DNA from 4 places in the Sutcliffiella horikoshii genome. Region 1 is predicted to be linked to each of the others. Evidence: riboswitches for the same ligand, from Rfam matches in the RefSeq annotation. Region 1 holds a riboswitch; each other region holds the start of a gene.
What was found. A riboswitch is a leader RNA that binds a small molecule or an ion and turns the genes downstream of it on or off. The one in region 1 is predicted to bind S-adenosylmethionine.

Region 1 (4,968 bases):
TCCAAATCTATCTCAGCTGTAATAATTTCCTCATCTTCCCCGGCTTCAGCCACAATTTCTCCCCAAGGATCAATAATCATCGAGTGCCCTGCAAAAGCATTCTTCGGATCAGCACCAGAACGATTACATGCAATTACATAGCACTGGTTCTCAATGGCCCTTGCAATAAGAAGGGTACGCCAATGATCAACCCTTGCCAAAGGCCACTCTGCAACAACGAATATCGCTTTTGCATCTTTAGTGGTATGCGCGCGGATCCATTCAGGAAAACGGATATCATAGCAAATGAATCCTGCACATGTTTCTCCGTCAAGCTCAAACATCCCATCCGTCTTTCCTGGCTGAAGGAAATGATGCTCGTCCATCAAGCGGAAAAGGTGTAATTTACTATATTCGCCGGCAACTTCGCCATCTTTGTTAACCGTAATCATCGTATTATAAATTCCTTTGTTCGTTTTTTTCGCGACCGAACCGCCCACAATGTGTGTTTTTAGTTCTTTTGCAGCAGATTTAAGGAATTTGGTCGTGACAAAACCGCCAGAATCGGCAATTTTATCAAGGCGCCCGAGATCATATCCTGTAGACCACAGTTCAGGAAGAACAATGATATCAGGTCGATCTTTTCCTGCAACTGTCAAAAGTTCACATGCTTTTTCTATATTTGCCTCGGGATCACCGAAAGCTACATCAAATTGAATACAAGCTATTTTCCATTTCATAATTTTATCCCCCCGTTGAAAAAGTACTTTACAAGTTGAATCTAACAATATATGATTTGTGACTAGGATTTCAAGAATTTTTTAAGTAGGTGAAAAAGGTGAAACACTTTCAACAATCTGAATTATTAAATACACTGCCTAAACAGTTCTTTGCTTCATTGGTTGAAAAGGTGGGGAAGGTTGTCGCACAAGGTCATGATGTGATTAATCTTGGACAAGGAAACCCTGATCAGCCGACTCCTGAACATATTGTAAAGTCGTTACAGGAAGCCGTTGAAAAACCAAATCATCATAAATATTCCCCGTTTCAGGGTCACCAATTTTTTAAAGAAGCGATTGCAACTTTTTATAAACGAGAATACGAAGTGGACATAAATCCCGATTCGGAAGTGGCCATACTCTTTGGCGGCAAGGCGGGACTGGTGGAAATTCCCCAATGTTTATTGAATGAAGGGGATACCGTTCTTGTCCCAGACCCGGGCTATCCGGATTATTGGTCTGGAGTCGCATTGGCTAAAGCTAAAATGGAATACATGCCATTAAGAGAAGTATATCATTTTTTACCAAACTATGAAGATATCAATCCGGAAGTCTTAAAAGCTGCGAAGCTCATGTTCCTCAATTATCCCAATAATCCGACAGGAGCTGTAGCGAATTCTGCTTTTTTCAAGGAAACCGTAGCACTTGCAAGTGAGCGCGATATTTGCGTTGTGCATGACTTTGCTTATGGTGCTATCGGCTTTGATGGAAAAAAACCGCTTAGCTTCTTACAGACCCCCGGTGCGAAAGATGTCGGCATTGAAATCTATACTTTGTCGAAAACTTTTAATATGGCAGGATGGCGAGTAGGGTTTGCAGTAGGGAATGAAAGTGTCATCAAAGCGATCAATCTCTTGCAGGACCATATGTATGTCAGTATTTTTGGCGCGATCCAAGAGGCGGCTGCAACTGCCTTGTTAGATAAACAAACATGTGTAGAAGAGTTGGTAGAGTTGTATGAGGAGAGACGAAACGTCCTTATTCATGGGTTACAGGAAATTGGCTGGGAAGTAATGGCGCCAAAAGGTTCTTTTTTTGCATGGTTAAAAGTTCCGGGAAGATACACATCTGAGGAGTTTGCAGACAAGCTGCTTGAAGAAGCACATGTGGTTGTAGCTCCTGGTATTGGCTTTGGATCATTTGGAGAAGGCTATGTGCGAGTCGGGCTATTAACCAGTACAGAAAGATTGCAAGAAGCAGTTCAACGAATCAGAGAGTTAAAGATTTTCTGAATAGTCTGTTGACATAAAGCCAGAATGATGGCATAATCTCAACTAGAATTCAGTAAATTTTTCAAAAGTGAATTTAATATAATCCAATCTTATCAAGAGCAGGTGGAGGGACTGGCCCGATGAAACCCGGCAACCGACTTATTCAATTAAGCACGGTGCTAAATCTTGCAGCATGAAGCTGATAGATAAGAGGACGTTAGATGGACTAACCTCTTCTTATCGAAGAGGTTTTTTGTGTTTTATCATCGATAGAAAGGGTGTACATAATGTCAGAAATTCTAGCAACCTATCTGGTTCATGATTATAAAGGGAATCTCGAAAAAAAAGCGGAAGGTATCGCACTCGGACTTACAATCGGGTCATGGACTGATCTCCCACAACTTGAGCAGGAGCAGCTGAAAAAGCATAAAGGCAGAGTGGTAAGCGTCAAAAATCTTTCGTCAAGTGACAGGGTGGATGCTTATTTTGGGAAGACGGTTACACGCGGCATCATCCAAATTGCGTATCCTAGTTTCAATTACAGCAACGACCTTCCAGCCATATTAACCACTGTATTCGGCAAGCTTTCACTGGACGGGGAGATAAAGTTGATTGACCTTGAGTTCAGTAATGACTTAAAGCAAGCATATCCTGGGCCGAAATTTGGAATAGAGGGGCTTCGCTCCATTACTGGCGTTCATAATAGACCATTCGTCATGAGCATTTTCAAAGGGGTGATCGGCAAGGACCTTGATTATCTTACTGATCAGTTGAAGGGGCAGGCACTTGGTGGAGTGGATTTCATCAAGGATGACGAAATTTTGTTTGAAAACGAACTTACCCCTTTTGAAAAAAGGATTACCGAAGGCAGAAGGATCCTGGAGGAAGTGAAGGAAGAGACAGGTCATCGTGCAAGATATGCCGTAAACCTGACAGGCCGTACGTTGGAGCTTAAAGATAAAGCAAAGAAGGCTGTAGAATTGGGTGCTGATTTTCTACTATTTAATGTTTTTGCATATGGACTTGATACCCTTCAAAGTTTGGCGGAAGACAAGGAAGTATCCATTCCGATCATGGCGCATCCGGCGGTTAGTGGAGCAGTTACCCCTTCAGAATTTTATGGGATTTCCAATGAATTGCTGTTAGGGAAACTTTTACGCTATGCAGGAGCTGACTTTTCTTTATTCCCATCTCCTTATGGAAGTGTTGCGTTGCCGAAGGAGCAGGCGCTCGGAATTCGGGATGCCCTAACAGTAGCAGACAATCAGTTTAAAACGACCCTGCCTGTGCCATCAGCTGGCATACACCCTGGACTCGTACCGATCCTTTATCAGGATTTTGGCAACGATGCGGTCATCAACGCAGGAGGAGGTGTTCACGGACATGAGCTTGGTGGGGCAGCGGGAGCAAAAGCTTTTCGTCAGGCAATAGCTGCAGTAAAGGCTGGGGAATCTCTGACAGCTTACGCACAAAAGCATCCAGAGTTAGAAGTTGCCCTGAAGCAGTGGGGAAGTGTGGAGGTTACAACATGACTGTCAATAAGCAGATGATTTTTTGTGACTTTGATGGAACCATCACCAATAGTGACAATATCATTGCCATCATGAAGAAATTTGCCCCAGAAGAATGGGACGAAATTAAAAACCAGGTACTATCCCAAGAAATCTCCATCAAGAATGGGGTAGGGAAGATGTTTGCACTTCTTCCTTCTGAGAAAAAAGAGGCTATTACGAAATATATATTAGATCACGCTGAGATACGGGAGGGGTTTAAGGAGTTTGTGGCTTTTACAAAAGAAGAGGGAATTCCCCTCTATATTGTCTCCGGCGGTATTGATTTCTTTGTGGAACCACTTTTAGAAGGATTGATAGAAGAAGCAAACATCTATTGCAATCGCTCCGATTTTTCTGGAGAAAAAATAAACATCCTTTGGCCGCATGCATGTGATGCATACTGTGACAACGATTGTGGCTGCTGCAAGCCATCGATTATCAGAAAACTTGCTGAAACAAACACCTATAAAATTGTGATCGGCGATTCCATTACAGATTTAGAAGCGGCAAAGCTAGCTGATCAAGTGATAGCGAGAGACTTTTTGATTAAAAAGTGTGAGGAGCATTCCATTGCCTTTTCCCCATTCGAAACGTTTTATGATGTGATGGATATTTTGAAAAAACGGGAGGTGACAGCATGAGTCAATTTTTAAAGAAGTGGACAGAGCTTTCGGAGGTTAAGGAAGAGCTGGCTTTTCGTGATTGGTTCTTTGGTACGAGTGGAAACCTTTCTATTAAAGTATCAGATACCCCACTGCAATTCTTGGTTTCCTCAAGCGGCAAGGATAAAAGGAAAATAACTTCAGAAGATTTCCTGCTTGTGGATGAACGCGGAAAGGCTGTAGAAAACACTGATTTGAAGCCTTCAGCAGAAACATTGCTACACCTGGAAGTTTACCGGAATACGAACGCAGGTTGTTCCTTGCATGTTCATACAGTTGATAACAATGTCATCTCTGAGTTGTATGGAGACCACGGTGAGATTAGATTCAAAGGACAGGAAATCATCAAAGCATTCGGCATATGGGAGGAAGATGCAGAAGTAAGCATCCCAATCATAAGAAACCATGCAGACATTCCAGCATTGGCAGATGAGTTTTCTCAATTTATAGATGGAGATGCTGGCGCTGTCCTCATCAGAAATCATGGTATCACTGTCTGGGGGAAAACCGCCTTTGAAGCGAAAAAATACCTAGAGGCCTGGGAGTTTCTATTTTCCTATCATTTAAAACTATTAAGTGTAAAAAACTTGGTCCAACCAAAAATATCTATTTAACCTAAGGAGGAAATGAACATGGCAGAAATCAGATTACACGAAACAGATGAAAGAATAAGTGGGAAAGAACAGGTAGAAGGCTTCCTAAATGATAATGAAGTAATTTACGAAAACTGGGACATTACGAAACTCCCTCAACACTTGCAGGAAAACTTTTCTTTAACAGATGA
Region 2 (4,968 bases), 1.6 Mb from region 1:
ACAAAGCCACCTGGGTAGGAACCAGTGGCTCGCCAGGTAGGCTATCCTACCCGCCCCTCCATGTAAAGTTGCTAAGTGGGGTTACTCTTTATGCAGCTTCTTTATCTAGTACTTGTTTTTTCGTATTGCTTCGTTCGTATTCATTTGGTGATATATATCCTAGTTTAGAGTGACTTCTTCTTTCGTTATAAAAGCTCATAATATAGGTCCAAATTTCCTTCGTTGCTTCTTCTCGAGTTGCGAATTTTCTTCGATACACAAGCTCTTTTTTCAGAGTCGCAAAAAAGGACTCCATACATGCATTATCATAACAGTTTCCTTTTCGACTCATACTTATTTCCATGTTACATTCCTTCAAGCGTGCGATGTAATCACTGGAGGTATATTGGCTACCACGATCAGAATGGTGAATCAGGCCATAAGGAGGCTTTCTTTGATTTATAGCTCTGTTTAACGCTTGTAAAGGAAGCTCCTTTGTCATGGTTTTGTTCAAACTCCAACCAACAATTTTTCTAGAAAACAGGTCCATTACTGTAGCCAAATACAACCATCCTTTTAACGTCCAAATGTATGTGATATCTGTTACCCACACTTGATTAGGCTTTTCTGGATTAAACTCGCGATTAAGTAGATTCGGATAAATTGGCTGATTATGGTTGGAATCTGTCGTAACCACAAAACGTTGTTCCGGTATAGCACAAAGCCCCATTTCACGCATATATCTTCCGACGGTTTTCTCTGAAATCAGAAACCCATCTTTATACAATTCTCTCGTAATTCTAGGACTCCCATAGACTTCTTTATTCTGAAAGAATAGACCACGAATTTTTGCCATCATCCACGTTTTTCGTTTTTTTCTAGGGGACTCCTTTTTATTAATCCACTTGTAGTACCCACTCTTGGATACATTTAATACCGTGCACATCTTCACAATTCGAAACTCTTTCCGATGTTGAAAAATAAATCGGTAAATTACTTCTGGCTTTTCATGAAGATGTGCGCCGCCTTTTTTATGATTTCATTTTCCTCTTTCAATTCGTTTATTTGATCCAATAGTTCTTTTTCACGTTTTTTAAACTCGCTAGGAGTAATGTAACTCTCCCCAGCTTGCGTTTTCTTTCGATAAATGCTAACCCAACGTGATATGTTCTTTGGTGACAAGTCCATTTCTTTACTAATATCTGTTGCTTTATTTCCCTCTTCTACTACTAGCTTGGCAATGTATTCCTTGAATTCAGGGTCATATCTTTTACTCATCATGACACGCTCCGTTCCAGATACTTGTTTTTACAAGTCTCTCCAAACCGTGTCTACTTTATAGTCTAGACCCACAAGGGATCTTCATGGGGTCTATGAGGACCTGAGTGAGCAGGAAAAGTAATGAGAGAGGTCTTTATAAGGTGGATGAAGACCTCCGTGAGAGGATTTTAGGCTCAGAAGTGTCTTCATAAGGCGGATGAAGACCTCCGTGAGAGAATTTTAGGCTTGGAAGTGTCTTCATAAGGCGGATGAAGACCTCACTGAGTGGTTTACAAGCTCAAAAGTGTCTTCATCCCCGCGCCATCCACCCCAATCCCCTAAATAACTCCAAAACCACCAGTTCATTTTTCCTCCCCCAGCTAATAAGCTAGTAATATAACCAGAGTATTTAGCTATCCGAAAGACTTGTCCATTCCCAAGTTTCGTGATAGGATTAGTCTAGATAACAATAATTGAATAGTAAGTTTTCTTATCAAGAGAGGTGGAGGGACTGGCCCTGTGAAGCCCGGCAACCGTACAGTACGGACAACTGTATAGGTGCCAATTCCAGCAAGACAAACGTTCTTGGAAGATAAGTGGATGTTACGGGCTTGTACTCAAACTTCTTCTTATCGAAGGAGTTTTTTGTTTGTCTACATACACAAACATCAAAAGGGGGAAGCGTGAGATGAAGTTTGGATTTTGGTTGCCGATATTCGGCGGTTGGTTGCGAAATGTGGAGGATGAACAGATGCCTCCGACTTTTGACTATGCCAAAAAGGTAATTCAGCAGGCAGAACAGCTTGGGTTTGATACAACCTTAATTGCGGAGCTCTTCCTAAATGATATTAAAGGCCCGAAAGAGGACACATTGGAGGCTTGGTCTACTGCCGCAGCCTTGGCAGCAGTAACCGAAAAGATAGAAATAATGACGGCGATCAGGCCTGGATTTCATAACCCTGCTATTGCCGCGAAAGCAACAGCAAACATCGATCACATCAGCAACGGTCGATTCACCCTCAATGTCGTGTCGGCTTGGTGGGAAGAGGAGGCCCGTCAGTATGGCGGGATCTTTACCGAGCATGATGAGCGTTATGACCGCACGAAAGAGTTTATTGATGTTCTTAAAGGTTTATGGACAGAAGATTCTTTTACCTATGAGGGAAAATACTATCAGCTGAAAGAAACAAAACTCCACCCAAAACCGGTACAACGCCCTAATCCCATCCTTTATGCAGGCGGCGAAAGTCCGAAAGGGAAGGAAGTTATCTCCTCGCACTGTGATGCCTATGTCATGCACGGGGGCACGGTGGAGGAAGTGGCGGCGAAGATTAACGATATGAAAGAAAAGAGAGCCAAGACATCGAATCCTCCATTTCAATCGTTTGGGATGGCTGCCTATGTTATTTGCAGGGATACAGAAGAGGAAGCACAGGCAGAACTCGCCAGGATTACAGCTGTTAAAGAATCTGATGCGTATGCTGGATTTAAGGACTTCACAAGCAAATCACAGCTTGAACAACAAATACAACTGCAGGATTATTCTGTGTCAAATAGGGGATTGCGTCCAAATCTAATCGGTACGCCGGAGCAGATTGCTACTAGAATACAAGAATTCGAGAAAGCTGGCGTGGAATTATTGTTATTACAATTTTCCCCGCAGCTTGAAGAAATGGAGCGCTTCGCCAAAAAAGTGATGCCCCTAGTACATCCGCAACCAGAAGAGCTTGCCCAATCATAAAACCTAGCAGAGAATACACTACTATATATGCATAAAATGGAGGCAATCATCGTGGAAAAAATTTATATTATTCATGAAAATAAAGAGTGGACGACACATTTAACAACTAGATTGGAAGAGTTAGGTTTGCCATATGAAGAATGGCACTTAGATGAAGGAGTGGTACCTCTGACGGAAGAGCCACCTGAAGGCGTATTTTACAACAGAATGAGCGCTTCTTCTCATACAAGAGATCATCGTTTTGCACCTGAGTTAACAGGGGCTGTGCTTGCATGGCTCGAACACCATGGACGGAAAGTCCTGAATGGAAGTCGCGCTCTTCAGTTGGAACTAAGCAAGGTCAATCAGTATACGGCCCTTGAAAAAGCCGGAGTCAAGACACCAAAAACCATTGCGGCGGTAGGCAAAGAACATATCTTGCAGGCGGCAAAGCGAATTGGTTCTGACTCCTTTATTACCAAACATAATCGAGCAGGAAAAGGACTTGGGGTACAGCTATTCCATTCAACAGCTTCCCTTGAAGAATACTTGTTTGGACCAGATTTTGAAGAGCCGGTAGATGGAATCACGCTTATCCAGGAATACATTCAGGCACCAGAGCCTTTTATTACCCGTTGTGAGTTTATTGGCGGGAAATTTGTTTATGCGGTGCAGGTCGATACGTCAGAAGGCTTTGAGCTGTGCCCGGCCGATGCCTGCCAGATCGGGGACCTGTTTTGCCCGGTAGGAGAAGAAGTCGAAGAGAAGCCGAAATTCCGTATCGTGGAAGGCTTTGCCGACCCAATCATTGAAAAGTATGAACAGTTCCTGCAAGAAAACGAGATCCAGGTGGCAGGTATTGAATTTATCCGCAACAGTCAGGGTGAGATTTTCACCTATGATGTCAACACCAACACAAATTATAACGCTGACGCCGAAAAAGCTGCCGGAAAATACGGCATGCTGGAGCTAGCCAAACTACTCGGCAAAGAGCTAGAGGGATCTGTTAAACAACTGTAGAGTTTCGCTCCAGGTGTTCGCTTTCCGCGGGACGATGCTTGAGCCTCCTCACTTCGTTGCGGGGTCTCAACCAACCGTTATCCCCCGCAGGAGTCTCACACCTTGCGCTACACTCTACAGAGGGTTCCCACGAAAAAAGCTATCCGCAAGTCCCAACCGGACCCTACGGATAGCTTTTTTACATTCCACTATTAAAAGAAAAACACATGCGCCATCAGCGCGATAACAGGTAAAGTAATCAACGTACGTAAAATGTAGATCACGAACATCTCCCAAAGCGAGACAGGAACTTTAGAACCTAAAATCACGCCCCCTACTTCGGAGAGATAAATAAGCTGTGTAACAGAAACTGCCGCGACAACAAAACGAGTTAACTCACTTTGAATATCTGAAGCTAAAAGAGCTGGCAGGAACATGTCTGCAAAACCAACAATAAGGGATTCAGACGCTTTAGCCGCCTCTGGAATTTGCAGTAATTCTAACAACGGAATGAACGGCATTCCAAGGTAAACGAATAGGTCTGTGTTTTCGGCGAGTATCAAGGCAATAGTACCAAATGCCATAACAATCGGTGCGACACCCATCCACATATCAAGGACATTGCGTCCGCCGTCACGGAAAAACTTTCCTGCGCTTTTATTTTTTGCAGCGCGCTCTACCGCCTGAGTGTAGCCCCATTTTAACGGTGAATAGCCGGCAGGAATCAATTCTTTTTCATCCTGTTCGTCTCCGTTATAGTAAGTATCCGCCTTTCTGGACAAAGGAGGGATACGCGGCATGATAATGGCAGCTACAAGCCCGGCCACACCAATCGTGATGTAAAATGGGATGAACATCGACCCAAGTTTCACCTGCGTAATAACAACAAGACTGAATGTAATCGAAACGATTGAGAAAGTAGTAGCAATAACCGCTGCTTCTCTTTTCGTATAATAACCTTCTTCATATTGTTTACTTGTTAAAAGTACCCCGATTGTTCCATCTCCAAG
Region 3 (4,968 bases), 1.5 Mb from region 1:
TCGATGTACCAACAAGGAACTTTGTGAACGGCAGAATGAAGAACAACAGGATGATAAATGGAATAGAGCGGATGATATTGATGATGGTGTTCAAGACACCATGTAGATATTTGTTTTCAAGGCTTTTCCCTGGCCTTGTCAAAACAAGGAAAACTCCAAGGGGCAATCCGATCACAATGGAAATCGATAAAGAAATGGATACCATTTGAAAGGTTTGGATAATTGCCTCCCAAATATCACTTCCCCATGTATCAAAGAATTCGATAATCATCCTGCCACCTCCTCAATGATGATCCCTTGGTCTTTCAAATATTGAATGGATTTCTCTGTCTCTTCCACCGGTCCCCTTAAGTGCACGAGCAGGCTTCCAAAAGGTGTTCCTTTAAGCTCGGTGATATTCCCGGAAAGGATATTTGGATACACATCAAATTTTTTGCTGATGGTCGCGAGTGCGGGATCATTGGAAGAGGATCCTATATATTTGAAAGACACAATTTTCCCTGTGCCTTGAAGAGATTGGAAAACCTCTTCTGTCAGCTGATGGTTAAACAGACTATTGACAAATTTCTTGGTTGTTTTTTCTTTTGGATGGGTAAAAATATCCACGGTTTTTCCCTGCTCAATAATCTTCCCATTTTCCATGACCGCCACCCTGTCGCAGATTCGTTGGATAACGTGCATCTCATGCGTGATGAGCAGGATCGTGATTCCTAGCTCCTCGTTGATCTTTAATAATAGCTCTAAAATGGACTCTGTTGTGTCCGGATCAAGGGCGCTTGTCGCCTCATCACTTAGTAAAATTTCTGGTTCATGTGATAATGCACGTGCAATCGCAACCCTTTGCTTTTGCCCTCCCGAAAGTTGACCGGGAAAGGCGTCCGTCTTATCCTTCAGCCCAACAATAGACAAATACTTCGTTACCCTTTCATCAATTTGGGACTTGGGCAAGCCAGTTAAACGAAGGGGGATGGCGATGTTATCGTAAACAGTCGCTGTTTTTAATAGGTTAAAGCCTTGAAAGATCATGCCAATTTTTCTTCGGGCAAGTAGCAGCTTCTGCGAAGATAAGGAGGTAAGATCAGTTCCGTCTATCAAGACCTTCCCATTAGAAGGCCTCTCAAGGAGATTCACACACCGGATCAAGGTGCTTTTCCCAGCACCGCTATACCCGATCACGCCATAAATCTCTCCTTTTTGTACCTCCAAGGAAACATCTCGCAATGCTTCTACCTTCCCTTTTTTTGTTTTAAAGGTCTTTTCTAAGTGGACTAGATTAATCATTATGTTCCTCCTACTCTAAGAAGTAAGAGCCGCTATAGTAAGCAGCTCCTTTTTTTTACCAAGATGCCAAAACAGAGCCTTCGAACGTTTCTTCAATAAATTGCTTTACTTCGTCTGAATGGTAAGCCTTGATCAGTTTGTCTAAAACCGGATCATCTTTGTTTTCGGTACGAACAGCGAGCAAGTTCACCCAAGGAGAATCACCTGGCTCCATGAAGATCGAATCCTCGGTTGGAACAAGTCCATGTTCCACTGCAAAGTTTGTGTTGATGGCGGCAGCTGCCAACTCATCTAGCTGACGGGGGATTTGAGCTGCCTCAAGCTCCACGAATTCAAGATTTAATTCGTTCTCCTCCACATCCTTTACTGTAGCTCCAACCCCAGCGCCATCTTTAAGCTTGATTAATCCCGCTTGTTCAAAAAGGATAAGTGCACGCGCTCCATTTGTCGGATCATTTGGAAGCCCTACTTTATCTCCATCCTTTAATTCGCTTACGTCGGTAATGGAATCGGAGTACATTCCCATTGGAAAGTTGACGGTATTGGCAATTTCCACAAGATCTAAGCCCCGGTCCTCTTTAAATTGATCTAGGTATGGTTTGTGCTGAAAGCTATTTACGTCTAATTCTCTTTCTGCAAGAGCCACATTAGGCATCACATATTCATTGAACACGACAATTTCAATCTCTAGCCCATCTTCTTCTGCTACTTCCTTCACCTTCTCTAAAACCTGTTCATGCGGGCCAGCGGTCACTCCTATTTTCAACTTATCCTCACTTAACGCCTGTCCCTCCCCTTGCTCTCCTCCACAAGCGGTGACTACCAATGATAAAAGAATGCTCATGCATAATACTGCGAATTTTTTCATGCTTCTCTCTCTCCTTTTTGTAATGTTTCTAGTTTTGCAATGGCAGCAACAATATCCTGCTGCGTAAATTTGTTTTTCATAAAATGGATGGATTCGTGAGGCAAAAGCGCCTTTTCAGCGATTAGATGTATATCATCTCGCCCCTGAATATGTAGGTCCCCACAAGAGGATGGCAATCCTATTTGCCTATAGAAAGGGAGCAGCGAGCTGATTTCTTCCTCGTTCCCCTCCAGTGCAAGTTGTACGAGTATCCCATATGCCACCTTTTCTCCATGAAGCAGCTCCGTTGTGCCAGGTAGATGTGTTAGTGCATTATGGATCGAATGTGCTCCCGCCACTCTTCCATACTCATCTCCAAAGCCACCTACCATTCCCCCCAGCAAAATATTCGCCTCGATAATGGTGAGGACAGAAGGGGAAAGATTACCTGCCTCGCAATCTATCAGCGCTTGATGGCTCTCCTCTAATAATCGATTTCTACTTAATTTTGCTGCATGCAGTGCTACCTCCACAGGCAACGGGATGTAATCCAATCCATGCACAATGGCATTCGCCTCATACCATTTGGCAAGCGTATCCCCAATTCCAGCTTTCAAATATCTTGACGGTGCTCCTAGGATCACCCTCGGTTCTACTAGAACCATATAGGTACTGCGGGGAAAGACTGTGTAGGTTTGGAAGCGTCCCTCGTCATCATATATGACGCTTAACGGTGTCCAAGCCGCACAAGTAGAGGCAAGTGTCGGTATGAGGATGACGTCCTTTTTAGCCTCATGGCCTGCAGCCTTTGCAAGATCCAGGACCTTCCCTCCGCCTATTCCAATGACAGCATCGACGTGTAAGGATTCTGCCAGCTCTTTACATCTTTTTATTTCAGATTCTGAACAGATACCGGAGTAAGCAACATACGTCGCATTAGCCTCCTCACGCTCCGGCCAATACGGTTTAATAGCCTGGAATGACTTCTCTCCATGAATGATCAGCAAGGAACCTATGTCCCTTTCCTTTAAAAGCACGGACAATTCCTGCAGTATATCCTCCTTGCATTTATAAAAGCTTGGTGCTCCTTGAATTCGAATTGAAATGTTCCTCCCCCCCCATATTGTAGACAAAATAAAAAAGCCTCCCTAATAAAAAAGAGAGGCTTACGTATTTAAAAATACTCTGTCCTCTCTCATCTTCCAAAACACTCCACGTGTCTTGCTGGAATTAGCACCTTTCCTTACGAAAAACATAAGAATGGTTGCCGGGCATCATAGGGCCAGTCCCTCCACCTCTCTTGATAAGAGAATTTGCATATTAAATTAGTAAAATTCTAAAATTTAATTGTAAGTATAGTCTGTATTTTTAATGCTGTCAAGAGGTAAAGCAACAAAGAATCAGGAGACGAAAGGCTTGGTATTATTTAATATTATTTTCGATGAACTACATACTGTAACGAAAATAGGAAAATCAGAAACATGAATGGTATTTTTTAAATATATACAGAAGATAATACTCATGCATTTATGAGTGAGGTACAGGTCTAAAAAATCAAATTGAAGGACAGGAACATAAACGCAACTATGCTTTAGTGTATAGACGGGTCGAGGAACCTGTCCTCTTTATTCAAGAGTTACTTTTTCTACTCTGCTTCACACCTAAGATGGTCACTGTCACCAAGATGATTGCCATACCTCCAAGCTGGGTTGCTGTAAGCAGTTCACTCAAAACAATAAATCCAAAAAGGGACGCAGTGACCGGTTCCACCATTGCAATAATGGAAGCTGAAGTCGGCGATGTTCGTTTCAAACCAACTACATACAAGAAGAATGACAAGCCTGCTCCCAATATCCCTAAAAGAATCATCCATAATAAGTCCGGTGAGTTAAAAAGAGAAACTGCTTCACTCCGATCAGTGAAAAACATCGTAATGATAGTAAAGGCAAGAAATGCGATCGTTAAAATTCCTTGCGGTTGCCCGTGGCGCGAGGCATTTTTAAAACCAAAAATGAATAATGCATACGATAACCCCGCGCCTAACCCTGCACCAAGTCCAAGCATCGTGATACTATCGGAGCCAATGCTGTAAACCTCTGTCAGCAATACCACTCCAGCCATCACCAAACCAATAGCCAGCCATTTAAATAATGACCCTTGTTCAAGACGAAGTATAAAAGAGATAAGAAGGACAAAAACTGGCGCAGTATACATCAATGTTGCCGCTACCGCAATACTGGCCTCTGAGATACTGACAAAGTAAAAAATAAAATTCCCTGCTACTCCAACACCTGCCACAATGGACCAGAACAGCAGCGGCTTATTCCACCGGGTAGGCTGGAACAAGAACCAAATAAGAATACATAATAAACCTACTGTTCCCCTATAAAAGGAGATGACCAGGGGGTCCCAACCTTTATCCATTAAAAATCCGCCGAGTCCTCCGGAAATGCCCCATAATATTGCTGCTAAAGTTACTAATCCAAACCCACCTACACGCATACTGTTACCTCCACTTATTCCTCTTAAAACCCGTAAAGATAACAATACCTCTTAGTAAAGGATTTATAACTTAATTTTTGCCTATCTTTTTTCAGAAACCAGCAACCATACCTCTTTCTATATTTTTTTAATTTTAGCAAATACTATATCCATCTTGTTTTCTGATGGAGAGATGATTTGAGTGTTAGGTAAAAAAGCAAGTTCGATACATTTTTTTTTCTCATTTGTGGTTATACTCGTTCTTATTTGGTCCCTAATTAAACCTGTAGAAGGTTATATGATTTTGTTGGTGGAGGTTTTACCTTCAGTATTAGTCTTAATATTTTTAATATCAACAT
Region 4 (4,968 bases), 2.2 Mb from region 1:
CTGGGAGGGACTTTAACTGATTTACTTTTACACGTTGTAGGACTTAGTCCCGTTTGGAGTATCAGGCTGACACTTCTTCTTGGAAGTCTCATCTTCATGTTGGGTATCATTCCTTTGTGGAAAACCACGGAAGTTCAACGGGAAAAGGAAAACAAGGCTTTTACTTTTAAAAATTTCCAAGCCTCCATACCAAAGGGACAATGGAAGCTAATCTTTGCCTTTTCTTTTGCATCTATTTTAGTAGGGTTTGGGTCTGGATTGGTCATTCCTTACTTGAATATGTACTTTGCAGATCGTTTTGGAACATCGAATTCTACCATTGGTATTGTGCTTTCCCTAGGTCAGGCAGTCACTGCAGTTGCCATGATTATTGGACCTGCGGTAGTCAGGAAAGTAGGGGAGATGAGAGCGGTAGTCATTTTACAGCTGCTTTCCTTACCGTTTATGCTACTAACCGCTTTCACACAGATTTTTTGGCTCGCTGCTCTCGGATTTTTATTTAGGCAGGCATTGATGAATGCGGCCAATCCAATTATTTCATCGATGATGATGGAGAAGGTAGATAACTCTTTGAAGGGGTTTGCTAACTCCATTAATCAAATGGTCTTCTCACTCGGGTGGGCAAGCATGGGTCCGGTCTCCATGACAATTGTGCTTTTGTACGGGGAATATTGGGGATATTCGATTGTATTCTCCATCACGGCTGTGCTTTATCTGACAAGTTCTATTTTCTTTTATATGATGTTTAGGGAAAAAACGACGGCAACCTATCAAAAAGCTATGGTAAAGACATCATAGTCTGACATATTTCTTGGGAAATGAAGAACAGTTATCGGAAATACGCGGTAATTGTTCTTTTTTTATTGCAGGGATTAGGCTGAGATGCAGGGAAATTAATAGGTAAAGGGGGCTGGTATGTAATGGTAGTAGAGAACTTGGAAATGTTTCTTGTTAAAGCCAAAAGTAAGTCGCATGTAATGGAAATTTTGCCTTACTACAGTCTGCGCTGCTGTTTAGTCACCCAAGGGGAAAGATCGTTTTTTTCACTAAGTAAAAACCAAATGCAACTGGTACAGGATGCAACGGTAGCTGATATTGTTATAGAAGGATCAAGAGAAGATATAATGGAACTTTTGAATGGAACGAAGATGAGAGATGTTAAAGGTTTGGCATTTAAAGGGTCCTTCAGGCATTTCTTGCTTATGGATTCATTATTTACCCTTGTAAACCGCTCAGAAAGAAAAGAAGTATCTTAAAGGAATTGTCCTCACCTATACCGAATTAAACTATATAGATAAAGAGAATTTATAGGCGGTGTAGGGGTAGTGTATCATGTTATTGTCAACAAAATTGCCGGAAATGGAAAAGGACTTCGTATGTGGAAAGAAGCGGAGAAGTTTTTAGAAAAGAAAAGTGTAACTTATCACGTCTCATTTACTGAATATGCAGGTCATGCCGGTGAATTGATAGAAAATATAGAGGAGAATGTGGTTCATGCTGTCGTGGTAGTCGGTGGAGATGGTACCATTCATGAAGTGGTGAGTAAATTGGTTCATAAAAAAGTGGCTCTCGGGATTGTTCCTGCCGGTTCGGGAAATGACTTGGCAAGAAGCCTTGGAGTCCCTTTTGATGTAGAAGGAGCATTGTTTAGGATATTAAAGGGTTCCTATCAACTAATAGATGTACCCAAAGTAGGTGAAGAGCATTATATTTCGATAGCGGGGCTTGGGTTTGACGGCAAGGTTGCAGAAGTGACCAATAGGTCAAGGGCGAAACGTTTATTGAATAAATTAGGCTTAGGTGGCTTGTCTTATGTGCTGAATATTTTCAGAGTTCTTTTCACCTATCAACCGTCTGATGTTTCTGTTGCAGTAGATGGAAGGTTATATAAGTTTCAGGATGTGTGGCTGATAGCGGTAGCAAATCTCCCCTATTATGGAGGAGGAATCATGATCTGCCCAGATGCCTGCGGAAATGACGGGGCATTGGATATATGTGTGGTTTCTGGTATTGGAAGATGGGAGTTATTATTTGTGTTTCCGCTTGCTTTTAAAGGAAAACATATTAAACACCGAAATGTCACGATGCTTAGAGGCTCATCCATACAAGTTAGCACGAGTTCATCCATGATCATGCAATGTGACGGAGAAATCGTTCCAAATGGAACAATTGATTTTAGCGTGGAAAAGAAAGCTATAAAGATTTTTTAAATATAGGAGAAAGTTTTTAATTGACAGGCTATTTATCACCGTGATACGATAACACTCGTTAATTCGAATTGCCCAAATACTTAATTTTAACTATATATGTTTATCTCTTATCGAGAGAGGTGGAGGGACGTGCCCGATGAAACCCGGCAACCGTCAACAAGGAATTGTTGAAATTGGTGCCAATTCACACAAAGCAATTTGCTTTGATAGATGAGAGAAAGGACTTTTCTCATTTAATCCTTTCTGCTCATTGTTGCAGAAGGGATTTTTTATTTTCAGGGATTAAACAAACGTTTGTTTATTCTTAATTGGGTAAGCTAAAACAAGGAAATGTAAGAAAGTAGGTGCGAACATGATTTCACTTCAAGGTGTAAAAAAGGTTTTTAAAACGAAAAACGGAGTAGTGACAGCTGTTGATAATATAGATCTATCCATCAACCAAGGAGAGATTTTCGGTGTTATTGGGTACAGCGGAGCAGGAAAAAGCACTTTAATCCGCATGCTAAATGGACTGGAAACGCCAACGGACGGAGTGGTGGATGTTGCAGGAAGAAACCTTGCAAAAGTTAAGGGCAAAGAACTGAGAGAAGCACGCCAGGAAATCAGTATGATCTTCCAGCACTTCAATCTGTTATGGTCAAGAACGGTGAAGGAAAATATCGCGTTTCCACTTGAAATTGCCGGAGTCAGCAGTTCAGAGCGTAACAAGCGAGTGGAAGAACTTATCAAGCTTGTAGGCTTAGAAGGAAGAGGAGACTCCTATCCATCTCAACTTAGCGGAGGTCAAAAGCAACGTGTAGGGATTGCAAGAGCGCTTGCGAATAACCCTAAAGTCCTTTTATGTGATGAAGCGACTTCGGCATTGGATCCACAGACTACAGATTCCATCCTAGACCTCTTAGTCGATATAAATAAACGTTTATCTCTCACTATCGTACTAATCACACATGAAATGCATGTTATTCGGAAAATTTGTCATCGAGTTGCGGTGATGGAAAATGGAAAGGTTGTGGAACAGGGAGATGTACTTAATGTCTTCCGTAAGCCAGAACAGCCAATTACAAAACGCTTCGTAAAACAGGTGACAGAACCAGAAGATACGCAAGAAACAGTGGAACACTTGTTGGCTGAATACCCACAAGGAAAAGTAATTCAACTAACATTTGTAGGAACTTCGGCAGAACAGCCTTTAATAACGAATTTGATTCGCAGATTTCCAATTGATGTGAACATCCTTCAAGGGAAAATCTCACAAACTCAAAATGGAGCATATGGCACACTTTTTGTGCACCTTGATGGAGAAGAAACGCAAGTACAAGAGGCATTGAGTTTTATCCGTGAGCAGCAAGTGGAGTTGGAGGTGATGACACATGCTTGAGAGAGTTAATTGGGACAAGATGTGGGAAGCAACCTTAGAAACTCTTTATATGAGCAGTATATCGGTTGTCGCTACGTTTATACTAGGAATTGTTTTAGGACTATTATTGTTTTTAACAGCTAAGGGGAACATATGGGAAAGCCGGTTAATTAATGGATTGGTTGCAGCATTCGTAAATATCTTCCGTTCCATCCCATTTGTCATTTTAATATTTTTACTTATTCCTTTCACAAGGTTCATCATGGATACCATTATCGGTGCAAACGCGGCATTGCCAGCCTTGATCATAGGAGCAGCACCATTTTACGCACGTATGGTTGAAATTGCATTACGTGAAATCGACAAAGGTGTCATTGAAGCAGCACGTTCGATGGGTGCAAAAACTTCAGAAATCATCTGGAAAGTACTCCTTCCGGAATCGATGCCAGCATTGGTTTCCGGTATAACTGTTACTGCCATTGCAATTGTAAGTTACACAGCGATGGCAGGGATCATCGGTGCAGGTGGTTTGGGTAACCTTGCATTCTTAGATGGTTTCCAGCGTAACAACTGGGAAGTAACCTTAGTGTGTACAGTCATCATCTTAATCATAGTATTTATCATCCAATTCATTGGAGATTTAATAACCAACAAACTAGACAAACGATAAGAAAGAGGGGACTAAAATTATGAAAAAAGTTTTAAGCTTTGCTGTAATATCATTGTTAGTGTTAGTACTTGCTGCATGTGGCGGCGGTGAAAAAGGTATAGAGGAAGGTAAGCTGGTAATAGGTGCATCTAATGTACCGCATGCAGAAATCCTTGAAGAAGCAAAACCTTTATTAGAAGACCAGGGAATTGAATTAGACATTCAAACATATACAGATTACATCATTCCCAACCAAGCTCTACGTGATAAAGATATTGATGCGAACTTTTTCCAACATGAACCTTATCTGAAAAGTCAAATTGAAGAAAATGATTACGAATTTGTAAGTGCAGGCGGCGTTCACATTGAACCAATCGGTGTATACTCAAAAGAGTATGACAGCTTGGAAGAGCTTCCTGAAGGAGCGGAAATCTTAATGAGTAACTCTGTTGCCGATCATGGCCGTATCCTTGCAATGCTTGAAGAAAAAGGACTAATTACATTAAAAGAAGGTGTAGAAGTTACATCTGCATCTGTTGATGATATTGATGAGAACCCTAAGAATCTTGAGTTCAATACTCAATTCGAAGCAGCTTTCCTTCCGCAAGCATACTTGAATGGCGACGGAGATGCAGTACTGATTAACGGTAACTATGCACTTGGCGCTGATATCGATCCAGAAAAAGAAGCAATCGCTTTAGAATCTGGTGAAAACAATCCTTACGTAAACCTTATCGTTGTTCGTGAGGAAG

Region 2: it holds a riboswitch for S-adenosylmethionine, as region 1 does, so the genes downstream of both, K7887_RS21140 (LLM class flavin-dependent oxidoreductase) here and mtnW (2,3-diketo-5-methylthiopentyl-1-phosphate enolase) in region 1, are expected to answer to the same signal.
Region 3: it holds a riboswitch for S-adenosylmethionine, as region 1 does, so the genes downstream of both, K7887_RS21740 (iron-containing alcohol dehydrogenase family protein) here and mtnW (2,3-diketo-5-methylthiopentyl-1-phosphate enolase) in region 1, are expected to answer to the same signal.
Region 4: it holds a riboswitch for S-adenosylmethionine, as region 1 does, so the genes downstream of both, K7887_RS18670 (methionine ABC transporter ATP-binding protein) here and mtnW (2,3-diketo-5-methylthiopentyl-1-phosphate enolase) in region 1, are expected to answer to the same signal.

Annotation. Positions count from the first base shown of each region.
Region 1 covers NZ_CP082918.1:1,457,211-1,462,178, forward strand. Annotated here, with positions in the region: gene K7887_RS07485 (carbon-nitrogen family hydrolase) at 1-719, opposite strand, end outside; gene K7887_RS07490 (pyridoxal phosphate-dependent aminotransferase) at 818-1,990, shown strand; SAM riboswitch class I at 2,077-2,182, shown strand; gene mtnW (2,3-diketo-5-methylthiopentyl-1-phosphate enolase) at 2,257-3,501, shown strand; gene K7887_RS07500 (2-hydroxy-3-keto-5-methylthiopentenyl-1-phosphate phosphatase) at 3,498-4,163, shown strand; gene K7887_RS07505 (methylthioribulose 1-phosphate dehydratase) at 4,160-4,798, shown strand; gene K7887_RS07510 (1,2-dihydroxy-3-keto-5-methylthiopentene dioxygenase) at 4,817-4,968, shown strand, end outside.
Region 2 covers NZ_CP082918.1:4,149,498-4,154,465, reverse strand. Annotated here, with positions in the region: partial or broken gene K7887_RS21150 (IS3 family transposase) at 89-1,257, opposite strand; SAM riboswitch class I at 1,727-1,838, shown strand; gene K7887_RS21140 (LLM class flavin-dependent oxidoreductase) at 1,928-2,980, shown strand; gene K7887_RS21135 (ATP-grasp domain-containing protein) at 3,032-3,979, shown strand; gene K7887_RS21130 (YjiH family protein) at 4,171-4,968, opposite strand, start outside.
Region 3 covers NZ_CP082918.1:4,270,281-4,275,248, forward strand. Annotated here, with positions in the region: gene K7887_RS21725 (methionine ABC transporter permease) at 1-271, opposite strand, end outside; gene K7887_RS21730 (methionine ABC transporter ATP-binding protein) at 268-1,281, opposite strand; gene K7887_RS21735 (MetQ/NlpA family ABC transporter substrate-binding protein) at 1,337-2,149, opposite strand; gene K7887_RS21740 (iron-containing alcohol dehydrogenase family protein) at 2,146-3,261, opposite strand; SAM riboswitch class I at 3,321-3,438, opposite strand; gene K7887_RS21745 (EamA family transporter) at 3,758-4,630, opposite strand; gene K7887_RS21750 (DUF2238 domain-containing protein) at 4,812-4,968, shown strand, end outside.
Region 4 covers NZ_CP082918.1:3,613,080-3,618,047, reverse strand. Annotated here, with positions in the region: gene K7887_RS18685 (MFS transporter) at 1-798, shown strand, start outside; gene K7887_RS18680 (hypothetical protein) at 921-1,256, shown strand; gene K7887_RS18675 (diacylglycerol/lipid kinase family protein) at 1,326-2,210, shown strand; SAM riboswitch class I at 2,315-2,427, shown strand; gene K7887_RS18670 (methionine ABC transporter ATP-binding protein) at 2,563-3,588, shown strand; gene K7887_RS18665 (methionine ABC transporter permease) at 3,581-4,237, shown strand; gene K7887_RS18660 (MetQ/NlpA family ABC transporter substrate-binding protein) at 4,257-4,968, shown strand, end outside.